One region of the Aquibium oceanicum genome, then DNA from elsewhere that is predicted to be linked to it. Evidence: predicted binding sites of a transcription regulator. Region 1 holds the regulator's gene; the other holds the start of a gene.
What was found. Region 1 encodes LexA, which represses DNA repair genes until DNA is damaged. Its sites were predicted from a motif close to TGTTCNNNNTGTGTTCNG; they were not measured.
Positions count from the first base shown of each region.

Region 2: BSQ44_RS27380 (ImuA family protein) is a predicted target of LexA. The motif match lies at 3,183-3,200, and genes of this name have one in related genera.

Region 1 covers NZ_CP018171.1:3,011,227-3,016,872, reverse strand. The annotation lists gene gltX (glutamate--tRNA ligase) at 1-152, opposite strand, end outside; gene BSQ44_RS14710 (ComEC/Rec2 family competence protein) at 232-2,658, shown strand; gene lexA (transcriptional repressor LexA) at 2,712-3,422, opposite strand; gene BSQ44_RS14700 (OmpA family protein) at 3,725-4,249, opposite strand; gene BSQ44_RS14695 (L,D-transpeptidase) at 4,256-4,906, opposite strand; gene BSQ44_RS14690 (gamma-butyrobetaine hydroxylase family protein) at 5,039-5,395, shown strand; gene BSQ44_RS14685 (DUF1801 domain-containing protein) at 5,400-5,646, opposite strand, start outside.
Region 2 covers NZ_CP018171.1:354,840-360,485, forward strand. The annotation lists gene BSQ44_RS01795 (glyoxalase superfamily protein) at 1-39, opposite strand, end outside; gene BSQ44_RS01800 (NAD(P)/FAD-dependent oxidoreductase) at 240-1,409, opposite strand; gene BSQ44_RS01805 (HpcH/HpaI aldolase/citrate lyase family protein) at 1,507-2,388, shown strand; gene BSQ44_RS01810 (DUF1737 domain-containing protein) at 2,390-2,596, shown strand; gene BSQ44_RS01815 (metallopeptidase family protein) at 2,619-3,041, opposite strand; gene BSQ44_RS27380 (ImuA family protein) at 3,221-4,219, shown strand; gene BSQ44_RS01825 (Y-family DNA polymerase) at 4,161-5,615, shown strand; gene BSQ44_RS01830 (error-prone DNA polymerase) at 5,612-5,646, shown strand, end outside.

The DNA.
Region 1 (5,646 bases):
GAGCGCTCGCGATCAGTGTCCTCGATCCGCAGCAGCATCTTGCCGCCCGTGTGCCGGGAGAAGAGCCAGTTGAAGAGCGCGGTGCGCGCGCCGCCGATGTGGAGGTAACCGGTGGGGGACGGCGCGAAGCGCGTGACGACGGGTGCGGGCATCGGATTCCGGAGGCTTTGCGTGCTGGGCGCCTTGGCGCCACTGCGCGGGTGATTTCGGGTCGCGTTCATGTAGCATAGGATGATCGGGGTGCAAGCCGTCGGGCTTGCCGGGGCTTTCGGGAACCGGCTTTCGGACGGCAGTGACGGGGTCGCGATGGCGACGATCGACGAACCGGATCCGGACGAAAGGGGGATGCTGCCCGTGCCGGGCATGCTCTTGCCGGCAGGCGTGCACCGTGGGCAAGCAGACGCGGAAGGGAGCGCGGCATACCGTCCGGGCACGAGGCGGGAGCGGGCGTTTGCTGCCGTCCAAGCAGCGCTGGCGGAGGCCCTCGCTGCCGAGCGCGACCGGGGGACGGCCTTCCTGTTCCTCCCGGTCATCCTGTGCGCGGGCGCGGCGTTCTACTGGGCGCTGCCCCTGGAGCCGTCGTTTCCCATCGTCGCCGCCGGCATCGGGTCGGCCGTGCTTGCGCGCGCCTTCTTCCGGCGCGCGGGCCTCGGCCGGGTCGTATCGACGATCCTCATCGTCTCCATGCTAGGCGTGCTCGCAGGCAAGCTGGAGACGTGGCGGGCCGGCACCAAGATGCTCGGTTCTGAGATCCCGACGCTCGTGACCGGTCGGGTGGTGACGGTCGAACGACAGGCGAGCGGTCGGGTGCGGCTGACGATCGACGTTCATTCCACCGACCGGCCGGTGCTCCGCCATGCGCCCGACCGGGTGCGGCTTTCCGCGCGGTCCTTGCCGCCCGAAATCCATGCCGGAAACGGCGTTTCGGGTTATGCACGGCTCTTTCCGCCTTCGGGCCCCGCGCGTCCATTCGGCTACGACTTCGCCTTCGAGAGTTATATGGATGGCATCGGCGCGACCGGGTTCTTCCTTTCCGATCCCAGACCCTCGCGGCTCGACGCCGAAGCTGGCTGGCGCGCCGCACTCTCGGCCCGGATCGCGGACATGCGCCAGGCGATCGCGGGCCGCATCACCAGCCGGATCGAAGGACCGGAGGGACAGATCGCGACGGCGCTTATCGCCGGGACGCGCGCCGGCATTCCCGAGGAGATCAACGAGGCGCTGCGCAAGACCGGCCTCGCGCACGTCCTTTCGATCTCGGGTCTCCACATGGCGCTCGTCGCCGGCACGGTCATGTTCGGACTGCGCTTCGTCTTCGCGCTGTTTCCCGGCTTCGCCTCTCGCTTGCCCGTGAAGAAGTATGCGGCGGCCGTCGCGTTGCTGGCCGCGTCCTATTACCTGCTGATTTCCGGAGCGGCGGTCGCGGCGCAGCGCAGCTTCGTCATGATCGCCGTGATGCTGGTGGCGCTGCTCTTCGACCGGTCGGCGATCACGATGCGCAATCTCGCCATCTCGGCGCTCGTCGTCATTGCGATAGCGCCGCATGAGGTGGTCGGGCCGAGCTTCCAGATGTCGTTCGCCGCCACGGCTGCGCTCATCGCGGCCTATGCCTGGTGGTCGGAGCGTCGGCTGAACGGTTTCACGGGCGGACAGCCGCGGCAACGCTCGCTGGTCGGAGGCGGCTTTCGGCTTCTGCTTCTCTATTGCGCCGGAATTGCGATGACCTCGCTGGTGGCGGGGACGGCAACGGCGCTGTACGGCGTCTGGCACTTCCACCGCATGGCGCCACTCGGCCTCCTCGCCAACCTCGGCGCGATGCCCGTCGTATCCTTCGTCATCATGCCCTCGGCGGTTCTCGCTGGCATCCTTATGCCGTTCGGCCTCGAAGGCTTCGCGCTCGACATCATGGGGTGGGGCATCGGGATCATGGTCTCGATCGCGGGATGGCTCGCCGAACGCACGCCTTTCGATGCCGTGGGCACGATCCCGCTATCGGCGGTGCTGTCGATGACCATTGCTCTCGTCCTCTTGACTGTCCTTTCGACCTGGCTTCGTCTCGCCGCCGTTCCGTTGCTCGTTGCCGGTATAGTGCTCATCGCGACGCGGGATCTCCCGAACCTCCTGCTCTCGGAGGAGGGAGACTTGATCGCCATGCGGACGGAGGCCGGGGAACTGGCGGTCAACAAGAGGCGACCCAACCGCTTCGTCACTGGCATCTGGATGGACGCGGCGATGACGCACGGTGTTGCTGTGCCGGTCGTCAGCGCCGAACCGCTGACCGCCGCCATGCTGGACGGGCTGGTCCCCGGAGCTTTCGCTTGCGACGAGACAAGTTGCATCGCGCGACACGGCGGCGGTGCGATCGTGGCGTTCGTTTCCGCGGAGGGGAACGCGCGCCAATTCTGCGATTTTGCCGACGTCCTCGTTATTGACGATGCCACGGCGGTTAACCCGTGCGACCCGGCGAAGTTGCTCGTGGTCACCAAGCGCGACCTTGCGCGGCGCGGCAGCGCCGAAATCCGCTTCGCCGGGGCAGGGCAGGGAAGGCCTGCGGAGATACGGTTCGCCGTCCGGGAACCCTACAGGCCCTGGCACGAGCATCGGCGTTGGTCCCGCGAAGCCCGCGGAATGCCGCCCTACAAGCGCGATGCGGACTGATTGCGCAGGGTAAGCATCAGGCGGCGTATGCGAACGCCGAAGACGTCTGGCGTTTAGTAGCGCCGGATCAGACCGACGAGACGGCCTTGGACCTTCACCCGGTCCGGCCCGAAGATGCGCGTCTCGTAGGCTGGATTGGCCGCTTCGAGCGCGATCGAGGCGCCCTTGCGGCGGAACCGCTTGAGGGTGGCTTCCTCGTCGTCGACCAGGGCCACGACGATCTCGCCCGGACTGGCGGTGGAGGTGCTGCGGATCACGACGGTGTCGCCGTCGAGTATGCCCGCTTCGATCATGGAATCGCCGCGGACCTCGAGCGCGAAATGTTCGCCGCCGGAGAGCATGTCGGGCGGCACCGCGACCGAATGCGTCTGGTGCTGGATGGCGTCGATCGGCACACCGGCGGCGATCCGGCCCATGACGGGGATGGAGATGCCGGCCGCGTCGTCGTTGCTCGCCTGGCGCGCGGGCGCCGGATCGGGGCGCTTTCCGAGGCTGCCCTCGATGACGCTCGGGGAGAACTTGCGCGGTCCACCCAGCCCCGGCGCGATGGAATCGGGCAGCCGGATGACCTCCAGCGCGCGGGCCCGGTTGGGCAGCCGCCGGATGAAGCCGCGCTCCTCGAGCGCTGTTATCAGGCGATGGATGCCCGATTTAGACGCCAGGTCGAGCGCCTCCTTCATCTCGTCGAAGGACGGAGGAATACCGGATTCCTTCAGCCGCTCATGGATGAAGAGCAGGAGTTCGTGTTGCTTGCGCGTGAGCATATTGGCACCCCTCAGGGAATCGAACGCCTAAAAACAAAACCGGAACAAACCTATCTGTTCCATTCTTGTTCCGCAATAGTTTTAATTCGAGTAAACAGTCCGGCGTCGCCGAGCTGGAAGCCAGTTGACGCTGGCGGGGCCGAAATACGCCAACCGGTGCCGAGGGTGCGGTACGGCTGATCGGCGACGGCGAAACAGCCCGGCGCCGCAATGGGGGCGTGTCTATCCGCTTGTGGCGAACACGAAAGCCGGCTGGAAGGCGCCGATCGCGATCAAGCGGTTGCAGCGCGAAGGCGACGCGCTCAGGCGGCGCCGTCCTTCTCCTCGCGAAGGTTGGATATGACGCGGCGGTTCTGCACCTTGCAGGCGGTGTCGGCGCAGTCGCGAACCACGCGCTCCTTCCCGTATCCCTTGGCCCACATGCGGTCGCGGGCGACGCCGGCGGCGGCGAGGTAGTTCATCACTGCCTCGGCGCGGCGGCGCGACAGCTCCACCATGGCCGCATCGCCGCCGGGGTCGTCGGCGAACCCCTGTAGCTTGACCAGCCATTGCGGATGCTTCTGCAGCCAGGCGGCCTGGTTGTCGAGCGTCACCCTGGCGGTCTGGTCGAGTTCGGCCGATCCTTGCGCGAAGTAGGTCCGGCGGCCGACGTTGAGGATAAAATCCTCCTCGCTGCCCGGCTGGACGTTGGCGAAGCCGGCGGCCGGCGCGTTGGTGACGTCGGGCACCGGCGGTTCAAGCGTGGCCGTGGTGGAGGTGCAGCCGGCCAGCAGAGCGAACGCGAGCGCGGCGAAGAGCCGGCGCCTCATTCCGAAGAAAAGGGTCATGTCGGTTCAGCTCTTCTTCGGCGCGTTGTCGGCGATATGCGGCAGGACCTGGACCGCGGTGCCGACCGGGCAGCGCTGGTAGAGGTCCATCACGTCCTCGTTGAACATGCGGATACAGCCGGACGAGACGTCCTTGCCGATGCTCCATGGCTCGACGGTACCGTGGAAGCGGTAGCCCGTGTCGGCCCCGTCGCGATGGAGGTAGAGCGCGCGCGGGCCGAGCGGATTGTCCGGCGCGCCGCCCTCGATGAACTGCGGCAGGCCGGGCTTGCGCTCGTGCATCTCCGGCGGCGGGGTCCAGCGCGGCCACAGCGCCTTGCGCGCCACGTTGGCGCGCCCGTACCATTTGAAGCCCTCCTTGCCGACGCCGACGCCATAGCGCACCGCCGTCTGGTTCTCGACGATCAGATAGAGGAAATGGTGCTGGGTATCGACGACCACCGTGCCCGCCGGTTCGGCGGAAAAGTACTTGACGATCTGCTTGTGCCAGATCGGATCGATGACATCGAAATTGGTGCGCTTCCAGCTGACGCCATTGTCGATGCCGGTGCCGGCGTACCAGGATTTCTTCGCGGCAGCCCGGGCCGGAACGCCCATCGCCGTCGTCGCCGCCAGCGCCAGTCCGCCTGCCAGCAAGTCACGCCGCGTCACATTCATCTCGATCCCCTCCGACGATCACCCTGCGGAAGCTTATAGAATCGATTCTGTAACCTTCCAATGTCGAAGTTGCGGGTAAGCCGCTACGATGGGGCCTTCCGGAACGTTGCCCGCAGTGCTTATAGGGGACCCATGAACGCACCGAAGGAACTGAGGGTCTCGAAGGATCGCCGCCTGCTGACGGTGAGCTTCCCCGACCATGCGCCGATCGAGCTTGCCGCCGAGATGCTGCGGGTGCTCTCGCCATCGGCCGAGGTGCAGGGCCATTCGCCCGACCAGCGCGTGACTGTACCCGGCAAGCGCGACGTGGCGATCCGCAAGCTGGAGCCGGTCGGCAATTACGCGGTCAGGATCGGCTTCGACGACGGCCACGACACCGGCATCTTCACTTGGTCCTATCTTCACCAGCTCGGCCACGAGAAGGAGGCGCGCTGGCAGGCCTACCTCGACGAACTCGCCGAGAAGCGGCTGAGCCGCGATCCCCGCTGAGGCGTCACTTCTTCTTCCGTGCCTTCTCCGACACGTTCCGGGCGACCGCCGCACGGATCAGTGCGCCGAAGGCGTCCGCGTCCACCGTATCGCCCTCGAAGAGATCGATGGCTCTGCGCGCATTGCCTTCGAGGCTGGCGTTGAAGAGGCCGGACGGGTCGTCGAGCGCAGCGCCATTGGCAAACGTCAGCTTCACCTTGTCCTTGTAGGTCTCGCCCGTGCACACGATGCCGTCATGCTCCCAGACCGGC
Region 2 (5,646 bases), 2.5 Mb from region 1:
GGTCTCCACGGGATTTTCGAATGTCTGGACGATGGTCATCGTTGTTCTCCTATCGATCTTGCGACCGGCATCGGGATGACGGGAGTCCGCCTTGCCGTTCCAGCCGTCGCATGACAGGGAAACGATGTCTTGTCGGAAGCTTCACCTTGGCTTTCGCCCGCGGACGGCGGGGGCTTCCGGCCCCGGAGCGCACAGATAGGTGCGACATGCCGCCGCGTCAATGGCGGGACGAGATCGTCTCAGATCACGTTCAATTCGCGATACGGCCGTCCCTGAGCGACCCTCTCGTAGCCGAAGACCGAACAGTCGATCGTGCGGTAGCCGCCATGCACGATCAGTTCCGCCAGCGCCCTGCCGACCGCTGGTGCCTGCTGCAGACCGTGGCCGGAGAAGCCGTTGGCGAAGATGAAGTTTTTCACTTCAGGATGCTGGCCGATCACCGCGTTCTGGTCGAGCGTGTTGTAGTCGTAGTGCCCGGCCCAGGCGCGTCCGACCTTGATCGCCTCGAAGGCCGGGATTCGGGCGGCGAGCACCGGCCAGATGGTTTCCTCGAAAAGCGGCCAGTCTGGCTCGAAGTCGCCGGGATCGGCCGCTCGGTCCGTCTCGTGCGGTTCGGCCCCTCCGGTGATGTAGACCGAGCCCTCCGGCCGCACGTAGATGCCCGACGGGTCGACCAGGAGAGGCATGTCGTCGAAGCGCTCGCGCGCCTCGAACACGAAGACCGAGCGTTTCCGAGGCTCGACCGGCAACGCGATGCCGGCCATCGCCGCTACCCGGCCGCCGTTTGGACCGGCCGCGTTCATGACGATCCCGGCCTCGAGGCGTTCGCCATTGTCGAGTTTCACGGCGGTGATGCGGTTTCCCTGCCGATTCAGTCCCGTTACGGAGGCCCGGATCATGTCGATCTTCCGGTCCTTCAGCGCCTTGCGGAACAGCATCAGCAGCGCGTGTGCATCGAACCAGCCTTCGCCGGAGCGGCCCCAGGCGCCGCCCGCGATCCCCTCGGTCGAGAGCCAGCCGAAGCGCCGCGACAGCGCCGCCGCGTCCTCCATGAGGATGTCGGCGCCTTCCGCCGTCTGCACCGCATGGCTCGCCTTCAACACCGGCAGGCCTTCTTCGGAAGCCAGGATGAGATATCCCTTTTCGCGGAAGGCGATGTCGGCCTCAGCACCGAATTCCTGCTTCAGGCGCCGGAACAGGGCGAGCGTGTATTGCGAGAGCCGGATGTTCTCCGCGATCGAGAACTGCTGGCGGATCGAGGCGCAGGAGAGCGTCGTCGCCGCCCGCGCGAACTGCGGGTCGCGTTCGACGAGCGCGATGGTGCCTGCAAAACCCTCCTCGCGCAGATGCCACGCGATGGAGCTGCCGACGATGGCTCCGCCGATGATGACGATGTCGTAGCCGGCCAAGCTGATCTCCGTTGCGGCGAGGGAACTGCGACCAGCGGCGCAGGTGCCGCATCGCGGCGGGACTTGCAAGGCAAATCGCTCCGCGCGATGTAGGGTCATGCAGATAGGATACCGCCCCCGCCGCTCGGTGCTCTACGTACCGGCCTCGAACGAGAAGGCCCTCGCCAAGGCGGCGTCGCTCGCCTGCGATGCCGTCGTCGTCGACCTGGAGGACGCCGTGGCGCCGGACGCCAAGGGCGCGGCCCGCGCCCGCCTCGCCGACTTCTTCGCATCCCGCGGCTCCGGCGGTCCGGAACTGGTGGTGCGTATCAACGCGCTGTCCAGCGAATGGGGCGTCGAGGACCTCGAGGCTGCCTGCGCCTGCCGGCCCGACGCGATCCTTCTGCCCAAGGTGGACGGCCCGCGCGACCTGCTGGACGCCAACGACCGGCTCGACGCGATGGACGCGCCGCCGGACCTCTCCCTCTGGGCGATGGTGGAAACGCCGCGCGGTATGCTGAACCTCGGCGCCATCGCCGAACTCGGCCGCGACCGCGGCGCGCGGCTCGCCTGCCTGGTTGCCGGCACCAACGACCTCGTCAAGGAGACCGGCGTCCGCGCCACGCCGGACCGCGGCTTTCTCATGCCCTGGCTGATGCAGATCGTGCTCGCCGCGCGCGCCGGCGGGCTCGACGCGCTCGACGGCGTCAGCAACGACTTTCGCGACCTGGAGGCCTTCGCCCGGGAATGCGACCAGGGCCGCGCCATGGGGTTCGACGGCAAGACGCTCATTCATCCCGCCCAGATCGCGTCGGCCGAGGGCGCCTTCTCGCCTTCCGAGGCGGAGCTTTCGGATGCCCAGCGCATCGCCGAGGCTTTCGACCAGCCCGAAAATGCCGGCAAGGGCGTCATCCAGATCGACGGTAGGATGGTCGAGCGCTTGCACCTGGAACAGGCCAGGCGGCTCCTGGCCAAGGCCGCCACGCAACGAGGATCCTGACGTGAAGCTCTACCGTTTTCTTTCCGGCCCCGACGATTCGAGCTTCTGCCACAAGGTCACCGCGGCCCTGAACAGGGGCTGGCACCTCCACGGCTCTCCTACCTACGCCTTCGACGCGGAGACGAAGACCATGCGCTGCGGTCAGGCGGTGGTGAAGGAGGTCGACGGGGTGGATTACGAGCCGGGCATGAAGCTTTCCGAGCAATAGCCGGACGGACGGGCCACCGTCGTCAGGGAGCGGCTTCCTCGATCTTCTGCATGTCGTCGTCGGACAGGCCGAAATGGTGGCCGATCTCGTGGATCAGCACGTGGGTGATGATGTCGCCCAGCGTCTCCTCGTTCTCGGCCCAGTAGTCGAGGATCGCGCGGCGGTAGAGCGTCACCCGGTTCGGGCCCTCGCCGGTCGCCGGATTCCAGCGCTCGGCGATGCCGCGGCCCTCGAACAGGCCGAGCAGGTCGAAGGGGGTCTCCAGCGAGAGATCGTCCATGATCTCCTCCTCGGGAAACTCCGTCATCTGGATGACGATCTCGCCGGTGAGCTTACGGAACTCGTCCGGCAGGTGGGCATAAGCTTCCAGGGCCAGCAGTTCCATCTCCTCGATGGAGGGGGAGAGTTGCTCGTGCCAGTCCCGGGTCTGGTAGATGCGTGCCATTTGTCGTCCTTTTGCGGCCATATAGCCTTTTGCGGTCCCGCTTGCGAGAGGGCCGGGGCCCGATGGCGGTCCGCTCACGGGACTAGAGGAATAAATTCTCCGAGACTCCGCTTGACTCTTTCGCGGGCCTCTGGAATCCATAAGAACATAACAGGAACAGAAATGCAGGAAGCAGGGCCATGGCGACCTCCGCCGCGGCGCGGGGCACCCTTTTTGCCTTGCGACGGAAAATCGCGAAGATCGAGGGCGCGCCCGCCGACACCCTGTCGCCGGACGAAGTCGGCATCGCGCCGGAGGGGGTGGTGCTGCGCGAAGGCGGAAGCCCGCTTCGCCATCCGGCGCTGACCGGCGGCCTGATCGCCACCGGCGACCCGGATTTCGACGCCGCGCTGGGCGGAGGCATTCCGCGCGCCGCGCTGACGGAAATCCACGGTGCCGAAATGCGCGACGCGGGCGCGGTGACGGGCTTTGCACTCGGCCTGTGCGCGACCGCAATAGGGGCGGCTTCGAAAAACCTGCCGCTCCTGTGGATCGCGCCTTCGGAAAACAACTGCGAGGCTGGTTTCCCGTATGCGCCCGGACTGCTCGACCTGTTCGGGATTACGCCGGAAAACCTGCTGACCTGCGAGACGCCGAAACTCGCCGACGCGCTCTGGGTGGCGGAGGAGGCGGCGCGCCTGTCCACGCTCGGCGCCGTGCTTCTGGAACTGCGCGGCAACCCGAACAGGGTCGACCTCACCGCCACCCGCCGCCTGCATTTCCGCGCCCGGGATGCCGGCCGCCCGGTCTTCCTGCTCCGCCAGTCGGCCACGGCGGAACCGACAGCCGCTCCGCTGCGGCTTTCCGTATCGCCTGCTGCTGCGGGGATGCGCCGCACGGTGGCCGGCCCGCTTGCCGGCTCGATCGGTCCCCCGGCCTTCCTGGTCGAGATCGGCAAGAGCCGGGTGGCACGGTCCGGCAGCTTCGAACTGGAATGGAACTCTCATGAACGCTCTTTCCGGAAAAGAGGGCCAGAGGTACCTGGCTCTGTGGTTCCCGTACCTGTCCACCGAGGGCATCTGGCGCCGGCGTCTCGGCCGCTCCTGGCGCGGGACGCCGCCTTCGCGGCGGGCGCCGCTGATCGTCAGCCGTCGCGAGAAGAACGCGCAGCGGATCGCCGCCCTCGACGAGCAGGCTGAAGCGCTCCGGCTGAAGCGAGGCATGGGGATCGCCGATGCCCGCGCCATGCATCCGGCGATCGAGATCGTCGAGGCCGATCCGGCCGCCGACCGCCGCCTGCTCGAAGGCCTCGCCGACTGGTGCGATCGTTATACGCCGCTGGTGGCGATCGACGGCGAGGACGGACTCTACCTCGACATTTCCGGCTGCACGCATCTGTTCGGCGGCGAAGGGAAGATGCTGAAAGACCTTCTGGCACGACTTTCCGAACAGGGTTTTCGCGCCCGCGCCGGCATCGCCTCGACAGCCGGGACGGCCTGGGCCGCGGCGCGCTTTTCCGGCGCGACGATCATCGCGCCGGGGGAGGAAGCGGCTTTTCTGGCAGGCCTGCCGCTTGCCGCCCTGCGCCTCGACGGGACGGTGTGCGCCGCGCTGGAGAGCGTCGGGCTGCGCAGCGTCGGCGCCATCCTCGACGCACCGCGCGCGCCGCTGGCGCGCCGCTTCGGCCGCATGCCGGTGACCCGCCTCGACCAGGCGCTCGGCCGGGTGGAGGAAGCCGTCTCGCCGCGCCTGCCGGTCGCCACCCTCTCCGTCGAGCGCAACCTCGCCGAACCCGTGCAGCGCATGGAAGACATCGAGGAACTCGTCTTCCTGCTGGCCGTGACGGCCAAAGGCAGTCTCGAGACGCGCGGCGAGGGAGCGCGGCTCCTGGAACTGGCGCTCTTCCGGGTCGACGGCGACGTCAGCCGCGTCGCCGTCGGGACGTCGCGGCCGATGCGCGAGCCACACCTGATCCGCAAATTGTTTCACGAGAAACTTTCCGCGACCGAGATCGACGCCGGTTACGGCTTCGATCTGGTCCGGCTTTCGGTGCGCGAGAGCGCCCGCTTCGACACCCGTCAGGGCGACCTCGTGGCTGCGAGGGTGGCGGACGAAGAGAGGCTTGCCCTGTTCGCCGACCGGGTCGGCGCGCGCCTGGGCCGGCAGACGATCCGGCGGCCGGTCCTGGCCGAAAGCCATTTGCCGGAGCGCGCCATGACGACCGTCGCCTTCGCCGACGCCCCGGCGGTGGAACACGCGGCACTCTCCCTCGACCTCGGGGAACGGCAGGTTCCGGAGGCGGTCGAGCGGCCGATCCGGCTCTTCGGTCGCCCCGAGCCGATCGAGGCCTCGGCCGAGGTGCCGGAAGGGCCGCCCTTTTCCTTCCGCTGGCGGCGCACGCTTTACCGCGTCGCCCGCGCCGAGGGTCCCGAGCGCATCGCGCCGGAATGGTGGCGTGCCTCGGCGGAGGAGCGGACCCGGGACTATTACCGCGTCGAGGATACGAGGGGCCGGCGTTTCTGGCTGTGCCGAGAAGGTCTTTACGACGGCTCACCGGTCATGCCGCGCTGGTTCGTGCACGGCCTGTTCGCATGACCGCCACGGCCTCCCCCCGGCCCGATGCGCC